DNA from 2 places in the Microbispora sp. H10949 genome. Region 2 is predicted to be linked to the other one. Evidence: predicted binding sites of a transcription regulator. Region 2 holds the regulator's gene; the other holds the start of a gene.
The links. The regulator HspR, encoded in region 2, represses chaperone genes until heat shock. The targets are predictions, from matches to a motif close to ANTTGAGTCNNNNNGACTCAANT.
Positions count from the first base shown of each region.

Region 1: the regulator HspR is predicted to act here: its motif matches at 5,620-5,642, upstream of lon (endopeptidase La).

Region 1 covers NZ_JABBWZ010000004.1:348,669-358,646, forward strand. The annotation lists gene HHX40_RS11900 (Fic family protein) at 1-293, opposite strand, end outside; gene HHX40_RS11905 (MetQ/NlpA family ABC transporter substrate-binding protein) at 361-1,194, opposite strand; gene HHX40_RS11910 (methionine ABC transporter permease) at 1,217-1,858, opposite strand; gene HHX40_RS11915 (methionine ABC transporter ATP-binding protein) at 1,870-2,814, opposite strand; gene lon (endopeptidase La) at 3,246-5,606, opposite strand; gene HHX40_RS11925 (MFS transporter) at 5,771-7,237, shown strand; gene HHX40_RS11930 (HAD-IA family hydrolase) at 7,307-7,897, opposite strand; gene HHX40_RS11935 (hypothetical protein) at 7,928-8,761, opposite strand; gene arfB (alternative ribosome rescue aminoacyl-tRNA hydrolase ArfB) at 8,965-9,387, shown strand; gene HHX40_RS11945 (SRPBCC family protein) at 9,433-9,921, opposite strand; gene HHX40_RS11950 (hypothetical protein) at 9,918-9,978, opposite strand, start outside.
Region 2 covers NZ_JABBWZ010000020.1:9,074-19,051, forward strand. The annotation lists gene HHX40_RS34140 (alpha/beta hydrolase) at 1-13, shown strand, start outside; gene HHX40_RS34145 (ABC transporter permease) at 102-836, opposite strand; gene HHX40_RS34150 (ABC transporter ATP-binding protein) at 833-1,561, opposite strand; gene HHX40_RS34155 (hypothetical protein) at 1,632-2,114, shown strand; gene dnaK (molecular chaperone DnaK) at 2,303-4,177, shown strand; gene grpE (nucleotide exchange factor GrpE) at 4,174-4,824, shown strand; gene dnaJ (molecular chaperone DnaJ) at 4,903-6,078, shown strand; gene HHX40_RS34175 (heat shock protein transcriptional repressor HspR) at 6,083-6,430, shown strand; gene clpB (ATP-dependent chaperone ClpB) at 6,471-9,062, shown strand; gene HHX40_RS34185 (hypothetical protein) at 9,160-9,978, shown strand, end outside.

The DNA.
Region 1 (9,978 bases), on a different contig from region 2:
AGGGCGCCGATGTAGGTGAGCGCCTGCTGGTACCCGGAGATCTCGCGGGCGACGGCGGCCGGCGTCTCCAGGGGGTCCTCCCCCGACATGATCGACTCGATGTCCTCGACGCTGGCGTGGTAGCCCTCGATGGAGTTCGACCCCTGGATCGCCCGCGCCTGCAACTGCCGCCGCAGCAGGCCGTCCCAGCGGTGCGCCTCGGCCAGCCGGTATTTCAGGTCGCGCCGCATCTCCTCGATCTCGGCGAGCACCTTCTCGTCCGCGGCCTCCAGCGCCGGTGTGCCGTACAACATGGGGCCATGACAGCACGAACGAATCATCCAATCAAGCGACTGGATGATTCGTCCATTTATGTACGCATCAGGCCACGGAGACGACCGAGCCCTTGAACGTCTCCTCGATGTACTTCTTCACCTCGGGCCCGGTCAGCAGCCCGACCAGCGTCTTCACCCGCGGGTCGCTCTCGTGCCCCTCCGCGACCACCAGGCCGTTGGCGTACGGGTTGCCCTCGGCCTTCTCCAGCACCAGCGCGTCGGAGGACGGGTCGAGGTCGGCCTCCAGAGCGTAGTTGCCGTTGATCACGGCGGCGTCCACGTCGTCGAGCGAGCGCGGGAGCTGCGCGGCCTCCAGCGGGCGGAAGGTCAAGTTCTTCGGGTTACCGGCCACGTCGCGCTCGGTCGCGGCGGTGCCCGCGCCGTCCTTCAGCGTGACCACGCCGTTGTCGGCGAGCAGCTTGAGCGCCCGGCCGAGGTTGGTGGCGTCGTTGGGCACCGCGACCGTGCCGCCCTGCGGCAGCGAGGCGAGGTCCTTGACCTTCCGCGAATACAGGCCGAGCGGCTCCAGGTGCACCGGGGCGACGAAGCTCAGCTTGGTGCCCTTGGACGCGTTGAAGTCGTCCAGGTAGGGCTTGTGCTGGAAGTAGTTGGCGTCGAGCCGGCCGTCCTGGAGCTGCAGGTTGGGCTGGACGTAGTCGCTGAACTCGACGAGCTCCAGCTTCAGCCCCTTGGCGGCGGCCAGGTTGTCGGCCACGTACTTCAGGATCTGCGCGTGCGGCACCGGGCTCACGCCGACCTTCAGCGGGGCGTCCGCCGCCGCCGAGCCGGTGGCGGTCGCCGTGCCCGGCGACGAGGATCCGCAGGCGGACAGCACGAGCGCGACCACGGCGGCGATGACGAGGCCGAGCGTTCTACGCATGGGAAAGGACTCCTTCTATGGGTTAACGGTGGGAAAGCCGGCGGGCGACGGCGTCGCCGAGGGTCTGCGCGAGCTGCACCACGACGACCAGGACGACCACGGTGACGACCATGAGCGTGGTCTCGAACCGCTGGTATCCGTAGCGGACGGCGAGGTCGCCGAGGCCACCGCCGCCGATAACTCCGGCCATCGCGGAGTAGGAGATGAGGGTGACCACGGTGACGGTCAGCCCGGCGACCAGGCCGGGCAGCGCCTCGGGCAGCAGGACCCGCGTCACGATCGTCACCCGGCCCGCCCCCATCGCCTCGGCCGCCTGCACGACGTCGCGGCCCACCTCGCGCAGCGCCGTCTCGACCAGCCGGGCGAAGAAGGGCGCCGCGCCGATCGTGAGCGGGACCACCGCGGCGGTGGTCCCGATCGTCGTGCCGGTGAGCACGCGCGTCAGCGGAATGACCGCGATCATGAGGACGATGAACGGCAGCGACCGCCCGACGTTGACGACCAGGCCGAGCACGCGCCGCACGGCGGGGGCGGGGAACAGCCCGCCGCGGTCCGTCCCGGCGAGGCAGACGCCGAGCGGGAGCCCGAACAGCACGGTGAACAGCGTGGACCAGCCCACCATCACGGCGGTCTGCCCGGTGGCCTCCCACAGCAGGGGGCTCATCTCCGACCAGGTCACGCGGCCTCCTCGACCAGCAGGCCGCGCTCACGCAGGCCGGCGAGAGCGGCCGCCGCACCGGCTCCGGTGATCCGCAGCCGCAGCCGGCCCGCCGGAGCCCCCGCCACCTGCTCGACCGAGCCGCCCACGACGGCGACGTCCACGTCGTACGTGCGCGCGAGACGCGACAGCAGGGTCTCGTCCGCGGCGAGGGCGACCGTCACGGTGCCGGGCTCGGCGGGCGGCAGCGGGAACAGCTCGGCCGCCAGCCGCGATCCGGGGGTGGCGAGCAGGCCGGGCAGGGAGCCCGCCTCCGCGATCCGCCCGTCACTCATGATCGCCGCGGAGTCGCAGACGGCCTTGATGACGTCCATCTCATGGGTGATGAGCAGGATCGTCAGCCCCAGCTCCCGGTTGAGCCGCCGGAGCAGGGCCAGGATCGACTGGGTCGTGGCGGGGTCGAGCGCGGAGGTGGCCTCGTCCGACAGCAGCACGGACGGCTCGGCCGCGAGCGCCCGTGCGATGCCGACCCGCTGCTTCTGCCCGCCGGACAGCTGCTCGGGGTAGGCCCCCGCGCGGTCCGCCAGGCCCACGAGGTCGAGCAGCTCCGCGACCCGCCGGGCCCGGGCGGCCCGGCCGACGCCCATGACCTCCAGCGGGAAGGCCACGTTGCCCGCCACCGTGCGCGACGACAGCAGCGCGAAGTGCTGGTGGATCATGCCGATGCGCTGCCGGGCGCGGCGCAGATCGGCCGCGCCGAGGGTGGTCAGCTCGCGTCCGTCGACGGTCACCACGCCCTCGTCGGGGCGTTCGAGCAGGTTGACGCAGCGCAGCAGGGTGCTCTTGCCGGCGCCGCTGCGTCCGAGCACGCCGAAGACCTTTCCCCTGCCGACGTGCAGGTCGACGCCGTCGAGCGCGACGACGTCGCCGTAGGCCTTGCGCAGGCCGGTAACCGTGATCACTTGCTGTCTCCGGAGAACGCGTACGGCTGCTGCGTGCCGGTCGGGAAGGGCGGGCGCCCGATCCGGAGCGGGGCCGGATCGGAGGGCGAGGAGAGCGTCATCGGGTGTGCGCCTTCGCGGGAGGGGCGGGAGGACCAGGGGCTCAGCCCGTTGGACACTCGCGTCGAGGCGGGTTCATCAGGTTCGGTACGCTCACGACCAGCTGAAACCACCTGTGAGCCTTCCGGTATTCCAGACCTGGAATGTGCCCTTTGTCACACGACAAGGCCCGCGCCCCGGGACGGGACGCGGGCCTTGCGCGGGCGACCGCCGGGCGCAGGAACCTCCGGGCGCAGGAACCTCCGGGCGGCGCCGCCGCGCTCACCGGCGGCGCTCCGGGCACCCGACGCCGTTGCCGGCCCTGCGGCGGCCCGGCGACGATCAGCCGGCGGTCAGGCGACGGCCTGCCGCGTGACCGTCGCGGGGGTCAGCGCCAGGTCGAGGACCTCACGGACGTCGCTCACCGCGTGGACGGTGAGGTCGGCCAGCACCTCGGCCGGCACGTCGTCCAGGTCGGGCTCGTTGCGCGCGGGGATGAGCACGGTGGTGATCCCGGCCCGGTGGGCGGCCAGCAGCTTCTGCTTGACCCCGCCGATCGGCAGCACCCTGCCGGTCAGGGAGACCTCGCCGGTCATCGCCACGTCGCCGCGGACCGGGCGGCCCGAGAGCAGGGAGGCCAGGGCCGTGGTCATCGTGACACCCGCCGACGGGCCGTCCTTCGGCACCGCGCCCGCGGGCACGTGGATGTGCACCGACCGGTCCCTGAGCGACCCGACCGGCAGCTCCAGCTCCGCGCCGCGCGACCGCAGGAAGGACAGCGCGATCTGCGCCGACTCCTTCATCACGTCGCCGAGCTGCCCGGTGAGCGTGACGCCGGTCGCCCCGGTCTCGGGGTCGGCCAGCGACGCCTCGACGTAGAGGACGTCGCCGCCCGCGCCGGTCACCGCGAGGCCCGTGGCCACGCCCGGCACCGCCGTACGCTGGCGGGCCTCCGGCAGGGACGACTCGGGCACGTGCCGCGGCCGGCCCAGGTAGGCGACCAGGTCATCGGGGGCGACCGTCACCGGCAGCTCCGTCTCGCCGAGGGCGACCTTCGCCGTCACCCGGCGCAGGACGCGGGCGATCGACCGCTCCAGTGACCGGACGCCGGCCTCGCGGGTGTACTCGCCCGCCAGGCGGCGCAGCGCCGCCTCCTCCACCGTCACGTCGGCGGTGGTGAGGCCCGCCTTCTCCAGCTGGCGCGGCAGCAGGTGGTCGCGGGCGATGGCGACCTTCTCGTCCTCGGTGTAGCCGTCCAGCGTGACGAGCTCCATCCGGTCGAGCAGCGGTCCGGGCACCTGCTCCAGGACGTTGGCCGTCGCGAGGAACAGCACGTCGCTGAGGTCGAGCTCGACCTCCAGGTAGTGGTCGCGGAAGGTGTGGTTCTGCGCCGGGTCGAGCACCTCCAGCAGCGCGGCCGTCGGGTCGCCCCGGTAGTCCGCGCCGACCTTGTCGATCTCGTCCAGGAGCACGACGGGGTTCATCGAGCCCGCCTCGCGGATCGCCCGGACGATGCGGCCCGGCAGCGCCCCGACGTACGTGCGCCGGTGGCCGCGGATCTCCGCCTCGTCGCGCACGCCGCCCAGGGCGACCCGGACGAACTTCCTGCCCATGGCGCGGGCGACCGACTCGCCGAGAGAGGTCTTGCCGACCCCGGGAGGGCCGGCCAGCGCGAGCACGGCGCCGCTGCGGCGCCCGCCGACCACGCCGAGGCCCTGGTCGGCCCGGCGCTTGCGGACCGCGAGGTACTCCACGATGCGGTCCTTCACGTCGTCGAGGCCGGTGTGGTCGGCGTCGAGCACCGCGCGGGCGCCCGCGATGTCGTAGGAGTCGGTCGTGTGGACGTTCCACGGAACGTCCAGCACCGTGTCGAGCCAGGTGCGGATCCAGCCGGTCTCGGGCGACTGGTCGGAGGTGCGCTCCAGCTTGGCGACCTCCTTGAGCGCCGCCTCCCGGACCTTCTCGGGCAGGTCGGCGGCCTCGATGCGGGCCCGGTAGTCCTCCTCCTCGTCGGAGGGGTCGCCGCTCAGCTCGCCCAGCTCCTTGCGTACGGCGGCGAGCTGCTGGCGCAGCAGGAACTCGCGCTGCTGCTTCTCCATGCCCTCCTGGACGTCCTTGCGGATGGTCTCCGCGACGTCCATCTCGGCGAGGTGGTCGCGGGCCCACCCGACGAGCTTGTCGAGACGCTCCGCGGGGTCGGCGATCTCCAGCAGCAGCAGCTTCTGCTGGATGGTCAGCCAGGGGGCGTACCCCGAGCTGTCGGCGAGGACGGCGGGGTCGGTGATCTGGTTGACGGCGTCGACGACCTGCCACGCGCCCCGCTTCTGCAGGATCGTGGTGGTCAGGGCCTTGTACTCCTTGGCCAGTTCACCGGCCCTCGGCCCGGCGGCGACCGGCTCCAGCACCGTCGCCTCGACCCACAGCGCCGCGCCGGGGCCGGTGGTGCCGGTGCCGACGCGCATGCGGTGCACGCCGCGCACGACGGCCGCGGGCTCGCCGCCCGGCAGCCGTCCGACCTGTTCCACGACGGCGCTCACCCCCACCGGGCCGTAGCGGCCGTCGACGCGGGGCACCAGCAGGACCGTGCTCTCTCCACCGGCCCGGGCGGCGTCGATGGCCGCGCGGACCTCGGAGGCCGACAGGTCAAGGGGAACGACCATGCCGGGCAGGACGACCTCGTCGTCGAGCGGGAGGACGGGAAGGACCTGGGACATCAGCACTCCAATGGGTTGAGTTATGCCGACTCAACTAACAGGAGCCCGCCCCTGTTCCCTGTTCTGCGTGAGTTCGCTGTGAGCGATCGTAATCGTGTAATCGCCGCATGATCCCCCCGATGCCGTGACGCGTCCACACCTCCGGATGGCGCATGATGGCGTGCATGGAATCCGGGCATATCCGACTCCGCTCGGCGACGGGCCGGTGGGTGCTGCTCACCACGGTCCTCGGGTCGTCCCTGGCGACCCTCGACGGCACCGTGGTCAACGTGGCCCTCCCCGCCCTCGGGCGCGACCTCGACGCCGGGATGTCCGGCCTGCAGTGGACCGTGAACGGCTACACGCTCACGATGGCCGCGCTGATCCTCCTGGGCGGGTCGCTGGGCGACCGGCTCGGCCGGCGCAAGATCTTCGTCGTCGGGGTGGTGTGGTTCGCCCTGGCCTCCGCCCTCTGCGGGGTCGCGCCGAACGCCCCCGTGCTCGTGCTCGCCCGCGCGCTCCAGGGCATCGGGGCGGCCCTGCTGATCCCCGGCAGCCTCGCGATCATCCAGGCGAGCTACGCGCCGGACGACCGGCCCCGCGCCGTCGGCGCCTGGTCGGGGCTGGGCGGCGTGGCCGCCGCCGTCGGGCCGCTGCTCGGCGGGTGGCTCGTCGAGGCGGCCGGCTGGCGGTGGGTGTTCCTGCTCAACCTGCCGCTCGCGGCCGTCGTGGTCGGCGTCGCCGCCCGGCACGTGCCCGAGACCAGGGACGCCGGGCCGCACGGCCGCTTCGACGTGCTCGGGACCGTCCTCGCCGCCCCCGCGCTGGCCGGCCTGACGTACGGCCTGATCCTGGCGGGCGACGGGCTGGTGCCGCTGGCCGCCGGAATCGCCCTGTCCATCTGCTTCGTGGTGGTGGAGATCCGGCGCTCCCCCCGATCGCTCGTCCCCGTGGGGGTGTTCGCCTCGCGGGAGTTCACCGCCGTCAACGTCGTCACGCTGGTCATGTACGCGGCGATGGGACTGGTGTTCTTCCTGCTGGTCGTCCAGCTCCAGGTGTCGGCCGGGATGTCACCCATCGCCGCCGGGTCGGCGATGCTCCCGGTCACCATCCTCATGCTGCTGCTGTCGTCCCGGGCCGGCGACCTGGCGGGGAGGATCGGCCCGCGCCTGCCCATGACGGGAGGGATCCTGCTGTGCGCGGCCGGGCTGCTGCTCATGAGCCGCATCGGCCCCGGCGCGTCCTACCTGGCCGACGTGCTGCCCGCCGCGTGCGTCTTCGGGCTCGGCCTGTCCGCCGCCGTCGCCCCCCTCACCGCGACGGTGCTCGCCACGGCGGAGGAGCGGTACGCGGGCGTCGCGAGCGGGGTCAACAACGCCCTGGCCAGGACGGGCGGGCTGCTCGCCGTCGCCGCGGTGCCGCCGCTGGTGGGGCTGACGGGCGACGCCTACGAGTCGCCCGCCGCGTTCACCCGGGGGTTCCACACGTCGATGCTGGTCTGCGCGGTCATGATGGCCGTCGCGGCGGTCGTCGCCTTCGTCACGATCAGGACGAACGTCCTCGCCGCCCAGGCGGGCGGGCCGCCCCCGCCCGAACTCCCCGGCGAGGCTTCGCCGCTCGGCTCCCGCCCTCCGGCGAGTTCGGGCACCTGACCCGGGGGTTCACGCGCCCCCGCGCCCCGTGCGCGGGTGGCCGGAGAAGGTCGTGGAGCGGCCGCGCGCTCAGCCGAGAAGCGTCTTCAGGTCCTCGCGGAGCGCGGCGGCGTCGCGGAAGTGGACGGCGGCGAGCCCCGCCCCCTCGGCCGCCGCGACGTTCTCCAGCCGGTCGTCCACGAAGACGAGGTCGCCGGGGGCGACCCCGAGCCAGGCCACGGTCTCGTGGAAGATCTCCGCCTCCGGCTTCACCAGGCCCATGCGGCCGCTGTAGAAACGCGGGCCGATCGGCCGCATGAACGGCAGCGCGTCGATTCCCTCGGCGACGCAGACCGGCATGTTGGACAGCAGCGCCATCGGCACCCCGACCTTGGCCAGCTCGTCGACGATCGCCACCGTCTCCTCGTTGGGCCGCGACCAGCTCGCCACGTCGAGGGCGACGACCTCGTCCAGGCCGGCGCCGTCCATCGGCCTGCCGTACACGTGGGACCAGTACGCGGCCGGGTCGAGCGAACCCCGGTCGAAGTCGAGCCGCACCTCCCAGTAGCGGTCCTGGAACCCGGGCTCGGCCCCTGTGACGTACGAGGCCAGGCGGGCGACGTCCTCGGGGGCCTGGGGGAGGGAGACGACGTTGCCGTAGTCGAAAAGCACAGTCTTCATGGTCGTACGATCATAACGCGTGTGCGCGACTCAGGTCACGAAGGGCTTCAGATACTCGTTGGCGCCCCCGCAGCGCAGGTAGTTGCGCACGGTGTGGAAGTCGAGCCAGTCGATGTCGCAGGAGACGTCCCGCTCGACCCCGTCGAAGCACGACGCCAGCGCGGCCGGGATCGCGGCGATGTCGTCCTTGTCGGCGATGTTGATCCAGCGGCGCACGCCCGGCGGGCGCGCTCCCCGGCCCCGGACCGGCACGGGGGCGAGCCGGTCGAACACGACGCGGCGCATGCCGAGCGGGCTGCCCAGCGTGACCAGCAGGTCGACGGACAGGTCGGGATGGGCCCACAGCGCCTCGTACGTGACCACGCTGCCGAGGGAGTGCGCGACGACCGCCCGGGGCCGGCGCCGGCGGATGACGTCGGCCACCGTGTCGCGGGCCCGTACGCGCGGGGCGCCGCCGCCGAGGTAGGTGGCCACCTCCGGGCAGAAGTCCTGCGCGAAGCGCACCGCCGCGGGGCCGAGCCTCGCCAGCAGCCACTCGGCCAGCAGGTGCGCGACGCCGGTCAGCGACTCCCCCGCCGCGTCCCGGAACGGGCCGCCGAGCTGGGCGGCCCAGTCGGCGAAGACCAGCTTCGAGGGTGTGCCCATCTGCCGGACCGGCCGGGGCGGGCCGCTGTGGAGATGGTGGGCGTAGTAGGCGATCTCGGTGAAGTAGTCGCCGGCGCCGCCCGTCCGGCCGTCCAGTCCCTGGTGCAGGTAGGCGTTCCACTTGGCGCGCACGGCCGCGGCGGCGCTGTCCGCCGATCCGCCGGCGTCCTCGTAGTAGTGGTACTTGCCTATGCCGTGCACGCCGACGATCGAGGTCATGCTCCCGCCCCACAATGTCGCCCGGTTTCCGGAGGTCCCGGTTTTCCGGACGTCACTGTGCACGAGGCGCTGGACCGTGACAACCACAAGCCGCGTTTACGGCGATAAATGACGCGCGCCGGTGGTATCTACATGGATAAGTTGTTCGTCCGGTCCATTAATCCCCCCGTTCGCCCCGTCCGTCCGACCGAAGAGGAATCGCCATGCCAGGCCCGTTGCACGTCCGCGGCTCGATCGTCGTGCCCGAGGCCGAGCTGACCTGGCGTTTCTCCCGCTCGTCCGGCCCGGGCGGCCAGGGCGTCAACACCACCGACAGCCGGGTCGAGCTGGGCTTCGACGTCGCGCGCACGACCGCCCTCGGCCCGGCGCTCCGGGCGCGCGCGCTCGAACGGCTCGCCCCCCGGCTGGTCGACGGTGTGATCACGGTGACGGCCTCGGAGCACCGGTCGCAGTTGCGCAACCGCGAGGCGGCGCGGGAACGGCTGGCCGCGCTGCTCCGCGACGCGATCGCGCCGCCGCCCAAGCGGCGCCGTTCCACCAAGCCCTCCAGGGGCGCGGTCGAGCGCCGCCTGGCGGCCAAGAAACAGCGCTCCGACCTCAAGCGCCTGCGCCGTACTTCGGACTGAGCCGACCGGCGGGCACCCGGCCGGGCCACGGCGCCGGCCGCGTCTCTACCGGTGCCCTCGGGGCGTCTCCGCCGTACGGGCGAGGTGGGCGGCGATGGCCTCCTCCCAGGAGCGCAGGAACGCGGGGTAGCCGTCCGCGAACCCGGCCAGTTCGGCCTCGGCCGCGACGGTCAGCGGAGTGAGGTCGTAGGTGACCGTCACGTCGCTGTGCCCGCTCCCGTCCGGCGCGAGCACGACGGCGACCGTCCCGGCGTGGACTCCCTCGCGCACCCGGGCGTAGGAGACCGACGAGCCGGGCTCGTGGGGGTCATGGGCGCGGTGCAGGACGATCCAGGTGGTGGCCGCGCCGTCCGCGCCGGTCTGGAAGACCGTTCCCGGCGCCGTGTCGTCCGCGACCCCCTCGGGGAAGCGCGGCTCCCAGCCCTCGACCCACTCCCGTTCGCCGTACGGCGTGAAGAGCCGGAACGCCTCGGCCGGCGGGAGCGCGACCCGCAGGCCGCCGGTGAGGCGGCGGCGCCGCGGCGCGGCGCTCACCTCTCCTCCAGCAGGTGGGCGTCGGCGGCCGTGAGCGTCAGGCCGTAGACCTCTCTG
Region 2 (9,978 bases):
CGGCGAACGCTGACCTCTCCCGGCCCACCCCCCGATACACCCCCCACGGCGAGCCCCCGGCCTGTGACAGGCCGGGGGCCCGTCCGTCTCCGGGCGCCGCTTCACGGCGTACGGCGGCGCAGCGTCACGGCGCCGAGGAGGAGCGCGAGCACGGCCGACCCGGCGACCAGGGCCACGTCGCGCCAGAACTCGCCGCCCGGGCCGGTGTCCGCGCAGGCGTGCGCCATGGCCTCGATCGCGTACGACATGGGCAGGACGTCGGAGATCCATTCGAGCACGGGCGTCATCCGGCCGCGGGGCACGAGGATCCCCCCGAGCAGCACCTGGGGGATCATGACGACCGGCATCAGCTGCACGGCCTGGAACTCCGTACGGGCGAACGCGCTGCACAGCAGGCCGAGCGCGGTGCCGAGCAGGGCGTCGAGCAGCGCGACGAGCACCAGCGGCCACAGGGGGCCCGGGATCTCCAGGCCGAGCCAGGTGAGGGAGACCGCCAGCGCCAGCGCCACCTGGACGCAGGCCGCCAGGCCGAAGGCGAGGCCGTACCCGAGCAGGAGGTCGAGCCGCCCGAGCGGCATCGCCATGAGCCGCTCCAGCGTCCCCGACGTACGCTCGCGCAGGGTGGCGATCGAGGTGACGAGGAACATCACCAGGAACGGGAACACGCACAGCAGGACCGGAGCGAACCGGCCGAACGCCCGCTCGTCGTCGATCACGTAGTAGAGCAGGATCATCACCAGCGTCGGCACGAGCACCATCAGCGCGACGGTGCGCCTGTCGTGGCGGAGCTGGGTCAGGATGCGGCGCGCGGTGGCGAGAGTGATCACGAGGCTCATGCCGCGGCCCTCTCGGCGATCAGGCGCAGGAACGCCTTCTCCAGATCGGACGTGCGGGTGCGCCCCCGCAGCCCGTCGGGGGTGTCGTCGGCGAGGATCTCCCCCTGGCGCAGCACGACCAGCCGCTCGCAGCGCGCGGCCTCGTCCATGACGTGGCTGGAGACGAGGAGCGTCGCGCCGCGCTCGGCGAGGCGGTGGAACAGCGCCCACAGCTCCTGCCGCAGCACCGGGTCGAGCCCGACGGTCGGCTCGTCGAGCACGAGCAGTTCGGGCCGGCCGAGCATGGCCACCGCGAGCCCGGCCCGGTTGAGCTGACCGCCGGAGAGGGTGGCGCCGAGCTGGTGGGCGGCGTCCGCGAGTCCCACCTCGGCCAGCACCCGCTCGGGGTCGTCCTTCGGCGCCCCGAGCACGGCGGCGAAGTAGCGGAGGTTCTCCAGCACCGTCAGGTCGCGGTAGACGGCCGGGCTCTGGGTCGAGTAGCCGATCCTGCGCCGCAGGCCCGCGCTCCCGGCGGGCTCGCCGAGCACGGTCACCTCCCCGCCTGAGACGACCTGGACCCCGACGACCGCCCGCATCAGCGTCGTCTTGCCGCAGCCGCTCGGCCCGAGCAGCCCGGTGACCTGACCTCGGGGCACCTCGAAGGTCAGCCCGTGCAGCACTTCCGCCCTACCTCTGGACACCCGCAGACCGCGTACGGCGACCGCGGGAGCCGATAAATTCATCATGTGATGAAATTAAGCCCACGCAGCCCGGCCCGTCAATGAACCACCGGCGCTTGACAGCCGTGTAAGGGACATGAGAAAGCTCTGGCTCGTGGCCCTCCTGTTCCTGGCGGTCGCCTGCGGAGGGGCGTCCTCCACCTCGGCCCACCCCGAGCAGCCGGAGGGCTCGCCCTCCGGCGCCGGGACGGGTCCCCAGTCGGCTCCGGCTCCGGTCGTCCCGCCGGGGGCCGGGACCGTCGCGCCCGGCGCCTCCGCGTCCCCCGTGACCCCGGCGGGGCCCACCCTGAACACGCGCGCGGTCCCGTGGGAGAGCGCCACACCCGCGGACGGCGGCCGCTCTCTCGACGTCGTGTGGTGGTCGGGTGTGGAGCCCTGCCAGGTGCTCGACCACGTCGACGTGAAGGAGACCGTGCGCGAGGTGACGGTCACCGTGTACGAGGGGCAGGACCGGCGCTCCCCCGACGCCGTCTGCATCGCGATCGCCATCCGGAAGACCACGCAGGTGCGGCTCGAGTCCCCTCTGGGCGACCGGAAGGTGGTGGACGGCGCAAAGTAAGGCAAAGCCGGGCCGTGAGCTTCGCCCTGGATGGGGCAGGCGCGGACGTGGTGCGGGATCGCGGATGCGGGGACTAAATCCGCGCGCCCCGGGGTTGAGCCTCGTAGACTCAAGACGTTTGACAGGAACCCGGATCGGGTCCATCATTTGAGTCTGACCGACTCAACTTTGACTACAAGGACGTACTCATGGCACGTGCGGTAGGTATCGACCTGGGGACGACCAACTCCGTCGTCTCGATTCTCGAGGGCGGCGAGCCCACGGTCATCGCGAACGCGCAGGGGTCGCGGACCACGCCGTCCGTGGTCGCGTTCGCGAAGAACGGAGAGGTCCTCGTCGGCGAGGTGGCCAAGCGGCAGGCGGTGACCAACGTCGACCGCACCATCCGCTCGGTCAAGCGTGAGATGGGCACGAACTGGACCGTCGAGATCGACGGCAAGAAGTTCACGCCCCAGCAGATCAGCGCTTTCGTCCTGCAGAAGCTCAAGCAGGACGCGGAGGCGTACCTGGGCGAGAAGATCACCGACGCGGTGATCACCGTTCCCGCCTACTTCAACGACTCGCAGCGGCAGGCCACCAAGGAGGCCGGCCAGATCGCGGGCCTCAACGTGCTGCGCATCATCAACGAGCCCACCTCCGCGGCCCTGGCCTACGGCCTGGACAAGGAGAAGGACCAGACCATCCTGGTCTTCGACCTCGGCGGCGGCACCTTCGACGTGTCCCTGCTCGACGTCGGCCAGGAGGACGGGCACGGGTTCGTCGAGGTCAAGGCGACCAGCGGTGACAACCACCTCGGCGGCGACGACTGGGACCAGCGCGTCGTCGACGAACTGGTGACCCGCTTCAAGAACGCGCACGGGGTCGACCTGGCCAAGGACAAGATGGCCCTCCAGCGCCTGCGCGAGGCGGCCGAGAAGGCGAAGATCGAACTGTCGGCGCAGACCGAGACCACGATCAACCTGCCCTACATCACCGCCTCCTCCGAGGGCCCGCTGCACCTGGAGGAGAAGCTGACCCGGGCGGAGTTCCAGCGGATCACCGCCGACCTGCTCGAACGCTGCAAGGGCCCCTTCCACCAGGTCATCAAGGACGCCGGCGTCAAGGTCTCCGACATCGCCCACGTCGTGCTGGTCGGCGGCTCGACCCGCATGCCGGCCGTCTCCGAGCTGGTCAAGGAGCTGACCGGCGGCAAGGAGCCCAACAAGGGCGTGAACCCGGACGAGGTCGTCGCCATCGGCGCCGCGCTCCAGGCCGGTGTCCTCAAGGGCGAGGTCAAGGACGTCCTGCTGCTCGACGTGACCCCGCTGAGCCTCGGCATCGAGACCAAGGGCGGGATCTTCACCAAGATCATCGAGCGCAACACGACGATCCCGACCAAGCGCTCGGAGGTCTTCACCACGGCCGAGGACAACCAGCCGTCGGTGCAGATCCAGGTCTACCAGGGCGAGCGTGAGATCGCGGCGTACAACAAGAAGCTAGCCACCTTCGAGCTGACCGGCATCGCCCCGGCCCCGCGTGGCATCCCGCAGATCGAGGTCACCTTCGACATCGACGCCAACGGCATCGTGAACGTGTCGGCGAAGGACCTCGGCACGGGCAAGGAGCAGTCGATGACCATCACCGGCGGCTCGGCCCTGGGCAAGGACGACATCGAGCGGATGATGCGCGAGGCGGAGTCCTACGCCGAGGACGACCGGAAGCGCCGCGAGGACGCCGAGGTCCGCAACAACGCGGACGCGCTGGCCTACCAGACGGAGAAGTTCCTCCGCGAGAACGACGACAAGGTCCCGGCCGACGTGAAGACCGAGGTCAACGACTCCCTCGCCGAGCTGAAGAAGGCGCTGGAGGGCACCGACACGGCCGTCATCCGCGACTCCGCCGAGAAGCTCGCGACCGTCAGCCAGAAGATGGGCTCGGCGATCTACGCCCAGTCCCAGGCGGCCGGAGCCGAGGGCGCCGCGCCCGGCGCGGACGCCGGTGCGGGCGGCCAGCAGGCCAAGGCCGACGAGGACGTCGTCGAGGCCGAGATCGTCGACGACGAGCGGGAGGGCGGCACCAAGTGAGCCCGCGTGAGAACGGTTCCGGGGAGGAGCCGGTGATCCGCGACAACCGCAAGATCGACCCGGAGACCGGCAGGGCCCGTGAGGCCACCACGGCGGACGACGGCGTGGCGCAGGAGGAGTCCTCCTCCGTCGCCCAGGAGCCGGAGGCCGTGGCGGCCGACGGGTCCGCCGCGGACCTGCTCGCCGAGCGCACCGCCGATCTCCAGCGCCTGCAGGCGGAGTTCAGCAACTACCGCAAGCGGGTCGAGCGCGACCGGATCACCGTCAAGGAGCAGGCCGTCGCGAGCGTGCTCACCGAGTTGCTGCCGGTGCTCGACGACATCGGGCGCGCCCGCGACCACGGCGAGCTCACCGGCGGCTTCGCGAAGGTGAGCGAGTCGCTGGAGGCGGCCGTCGGCAAGCTGGGCCTGGCCACGTACGGCACGAAGGGCGACCCCTTCGACCCGACCGTGCACGAGGCCCTGCTGCACAGCTACTCGGCGGAGGTGACGGAGCCGACGTGCGTCGAGATCCTCCAGCCGGGCTACCGGATCAACGACCGGATCCTGCGCCCGGCCCGGGTGGCCGTCGCCGAGCCGAGCGAGGAGGAGGCGCCGCGCGACGCGGCGGACGACTCCGGCGCCGCCGATGGATCCGACGAGAACTGAACAGCCCGGGGTCTCTCCCGATCGGGAAGGATCGGGAGAGACCTCAGTCACTCCCCTTTCGTGTGAAGGAAGCGATAGATGAGCACCAAGGACTACTTGGAAAAGGACTACTACGCCGTCCTTGGTGTGCCCAAGACCGCGAGCGCCGAGGAAATCAAGAAGGCGTACCGCAAGCTCGCCCGGCAGTACCACCCCGACGCGAACCCCGGCAACAAGCAGACCGAGGAGAAGTTCAAGGAGGTCTCCGCGGCCTACGACGTGCTCTCCGACGCCAAGCGGCGCAAGGAGTACGACGAGGCGCGCACGCTCTTCGGGTCCGGCGTGGGCGGGTTCACCGGCGCGGGTGGCCAGCGGCCAGGCGGCGGCAGCTTCAACTTCGACCTCGGCGACCTGTTCGGGGGCTCGGGTTCGGGCGAACGGATCGGGGACCTCTTCGGCGGGCTGTTCAACCGGGGCGGCGGCCCGCGCACGACCACCACCACCGGCCGGCCACGGCGCGGCCAGGACGTCGAGTCCGAGGTGACGCTCGCCTTCGGCGAGGCGGTCGACGGCACCACGGTGTCGCTCCGGCTCACCAGTTCGTCCGCCTGCGCGGCCTGCGGCGGCACGGGGGCGAAGGCCGGCACCACGCCGAGGGTCTGCCCGACCTGCGAGGGAACCGGGGCCGCCAGCCGCAACCTCGGCAACTTCGCCTTCTCCGAGCCGTGCCGCGACTGCCGCGGCCGGGGCCTGGTGGTCGACGACCCCTGCCCCGTCTGTGAGGGCAGCGGGCGCGGCAAGAGCACCCGCACGATCCAGGCGCGCATTCCCGCCGGGGTCGGCGACGGCCAGCGCATCAGGATCAAGGGCAAGGGCGCGCCGGGTGAGAACGGCGGCCCGGCGGGCGACCTCTACGTTCTGGTGCACGTGAAGCCGCACCCGGTGTTCGGCCGCAGCGGGGAGAACCTGACCGTCACGGTCCCCGTCACCTTCCCCGAGGCCGCGCTCGGCGCCGAGATCAAGGTGCCGACGCTCAAGGGCATGCCGGTGACCCTCCGAATCCCCGAGGGCACGCCGAACGGGCGGACCTTCCGGGTGCGCGGGCGCGGGGCCCCGCGCAAGGACGGCACCAAGGCCGATCTGCTGGTCACCGTCCAGGTGATGGTGCCGCAGAACCTGGACGACAAGGCCCGCGCGGCCCTTGAGGAGTTCAGGAACGCGACCGAGGGGCCGGACCTCCGCGAAGAGCTGATCAAGCAGGCCAGAAGCGAGTGAGCCGATGGATGCCAGGTTTTTCGACATCTCCGACGACACACCTGTCTATGTGATCTCCGTGGCCGCCCAGCTGTCCGGGCTGCATCCGCAGACGCTCCGCCAGTACGACCGGCTCGGCCTCGTCAGCCCCGGCCGTACGGCGGGGCGGGGACGGCTGTACTCCACCCGGGACATCGTGCTGCTGCGCGAGGTCCAGCGGCTCTCCCAGGAGCACGGCATCAACCTCGCCGGCATCAAGCGCATTCTCGAACTGGAGACGGAGAATCTGCGCCTGCGCGAGGAGGTCACGCGGCTGCGGGGTGAGCTCACGATGGTGCGGGCCCTGGTCCGCTACGAACTGCCACCTGCCTGAACCTGCCACCTGCCTTAACGGGGAATCGAGGCATCGTCATATGGACTACAAGTTCACCCAGAAAAGCCAGGAGGCCCTGTCGGCGGCCGTGCGCCGCGCCGCGGCCGACGGCAATCCCGAGGTGGCGCCCGCCCACCTCCTGACGACCCTGCTGGCGCAGAACGGCGGCATCGCCGCCTCGCTGCTGCAGGCCGTCGGCGCGGACCCGGCGAGGCTGCGCGCCCAGGCCGAGGAACTGCTGAGCCGGCTGCCCAAGGCGCAGGGCTCCACCGTGAGCGCGCCGTCCAGCTCCCGCCAGCTGCTGACCGTGATCAACACGGCCGCCCAGCGGGCCAAGCAGCTCGAAGACGAGTACGTCTCGACCGAGCACCTGCTGGTCGGGCTGGCGACCGACGGAGGACAGGTCGCCGACCTGCTGAAGGGCGTGGGCGCGACCCCCGACGCGCTGCTGGAGGCGTTCGAGAAGGTCCGCGGGCACGCGCGGGTGACCAGCGAGACGCCGGAGGACACCTACCAGGCGCTGGAGAAGTACGGCGTCGACCTCACCGAGGCGGCGAGGGCGGGCAAGCTCGACCCGGTCATCGGTCGCGACAGCGAGATCCGCCGGGTCGTCCAGGTGCTGTCGCGCCGCACCAAGAACAACCCCGTGCTGATCGGCGAGCCCGGCGTCGGCAAGACCGCCGTGGTGGAGGGCCTCGCCCAGCGGATCGTCGCGGGTGACGTGCCCGAGAGCCTGCGCAACAAGCGTCTCGTGGCGCTCGACCTCGGCGCGATGGTCGCGGGCGCGAAGTACCGCGGCGAGTTCGAGGAGCGCCTCAAGGCCGTGCTCACCGAGATCAAGGAGAGCAACGGCCAGATCGTGACGTTCATCGACGAGCTGCACACGATGGTCGGCGCGGGCGCGGCCGAGGGCGCGATGGACGCGGGCAACATGCTCAAGCCCATGCTGGCCCGCGGCGAGCTGCGGATGATCGGCGCCACCACGCTCGACGAGTACCGCGAGCGCATCGAGAAGGACCCGGCGCTGGAGCGGCGCTTCCAGCAGGTCTACGTCGGCGAGCCGACCGTCGAGGACACGATCGCGATCCTGCGCGGGCTCAAGGGCCGTTACGAGGCCCACCACCAGGTGCAGATCTCCGACAGCGCGCTGGTCGCCGCCGCGACGCTCTCCGACCGCTACATCACCGCGCGCTACCTGCCCGACAAGGCCATCGACCTGGTGGACGAGTCGATGTCGCGGCTGCGCATGGAGATCGACTCGCGGCCGGTGGAGATCGACCAGCTCCAGCGGAGCGTGGACCGCCTGAAGATGGAGGAGCTCGCGCTCGCGAAGGAGACCGACGAGGCGAGCCGCCAGCGCCTGGAGAAGCTCCGCGAGGAGCTGGCCAACCGCCAGGAGGACCTCAACGCTCTGGTCAGCCGGTGGGAGCGGGAGAAGGCCGGCCTCAACAAGGTCGGCGAGCTGAAGAAGCAGCTCGACGAGGCACGTGGCGCGGCCGAGCGGGCCCAGCGCGACGGCGACTTCGAGGCCGCGTCCCGGCTCATGTACGGCGACGTGCCCCGCCTGGAGAAGGAGCTCGCCGAGGCCACCAGGGCCGCCGAGTCGGCGGAGGCCGAGGCCGAGCCGATGGTGAAGGAGGAGGTCGGCCCCGACGACATCGCCGAGGTCATCTCCTCGTGGACCGGCATCCCCGCCGGGCGGCTGCTGGAGGGCGAGACCGCCAAGCTGCTGCGGATGGAGGACGAGCTCGGAAGGCGCCTCATCGGCCAGCGCGAGGCCGTGCAGGCCGTCTCCGACGCCGTACGGCGGGCCCGGGCCGGCATCGCCGACCCCGACCGGCCGACCGGCTCCTTCCTGTTCCTCGGCCCGACCGGCGTCGGCAAGACCGAACTGGCCAAGGCGCTCGCCGAGTTCCTGTTCGACGACGAGCGGGCCATGACCCGCATCGACATGAGCGAGTACGGCGAGAAGCACAGCGTCGCCCGGCTGGTGGGCGCGCCGCCCGGTTACGTCGGGTACGAGGAGGGCGGCCAGCTCACCGAGGCCGTACGGCGCAGGCCGTACACGGTGGTGCTGCTGGACGAGATCGAGAAGGCCCACCCCGAGGTCTTCGACATCCTGCTCCAGGTGCTCGACGACGGCCGGCTCACCGACGGGCAGGGCCGCACGGTCGACTTCCGCAACACCATCCTGATCCTCACCTCGAACATCGGCTCGCAGTTCCTCGTCGATCCCACGATGGAGGGCGAGAGCAAGCGCGAGGCGGTGCTGAACGCGGTGCGGGCCTCGTTCAAGCCCGAGTTCCTCAACCGGCTCGACGACATCATCGTGTTCGACGCGCTGGGCACCGAGGAGCTGTCGCAGATCGTGGACCTGCAGGTCGCCAGGCTCGCCAAGAGGCTGTCCGACCGGCGACTGAGGCTGACGGTCACCCCCGCCGCCCGGGACTGGCTCGCGCTGACCGGCTACGACCCGCTGTACGGCGCGCGTCCGCTGCGCCGCCTGATCCAGTCGGCGATCGGCGACCGGCTCGCCAAGGAACTGCTGTCGGGAGCCATCCGGGACGGCGACGAGGTAATCGTCGACATCGACGAGGCGGGAGACACGCTGAAGATCGGGCCCGCTCGGTAAGGTCTTCTCCACCATTGCGGCAAGCGCGCCCCGCCCTTTTCCCTCGCTGCTACGTTCGGCGTTCGTCGGACTACCGTACGCGATCAGGGGGACGTGGATGTCCAGGACATCACGAAGTATTCGAGGGCGGTGCGCGGCGCTCGCGGCGGTCACCGCCGGAGTGAGCTGGCTGACCTGGGGCACGGCGATGGCGAAGGACGGCGCGTCGTCCGACGCCTGCCGTCCCCGAAACCACGACGTCACAGGCCACGACGTCACGGGCCGCGACGCCACGGGCCGCGACGCCACGGGCCATGACAGCACGGACCAGGGCGTCACGCGTCACGAGATCGCGCGGCGCGAGGCCACGGACCGGAACGTGAGGGGCGTTCCGGCCACCCTGGCCCCGGCGGCGGGCGTGCTGAGCATCGCGGACGCCGCCGGATCCGCCGCCGGGCAGGGGCACCGCTCGCTTCCCGGCAGGCCCGTCCCGGATCCGGCCGTTCCCGGGGTGGCCAAGCCCGTCCTGCCGGCCCTGACGGCTCCTCGGGCACTGCCGGGCACGTCCTCCGCCAGGGCGCTGACAGGCCTGGTGCCGAGGACCGGAAACGCACCGGCCGCCGGAGCCGCGCCGGTCCGCGTGCCCGGCACGGCCGGCGCGGGCGGCGGCCGCGCGGCGGGTGTTCCCGGCGCCGTCAGTGGCGCGACCGGTGTTCCCGGCGCGGCCGGCCGCGCGGCGGGTGTTCCCGGCGCCGTCGGCGGCGCTACTGGTGGTGTTCCGGGCGCGGTCGGCGGCGCGACCACCCCGGCGGCGGCCGGCATACCGGCGAGGTCTCTCCCCGTCGGCCTGGCCACCACTCCGTCAGCGGCGAAGCCGATCTCCGCCGGCACATCGGTCCTCCCGTCGTCGACGAAGCCGATATCCCTTGGCACGTCC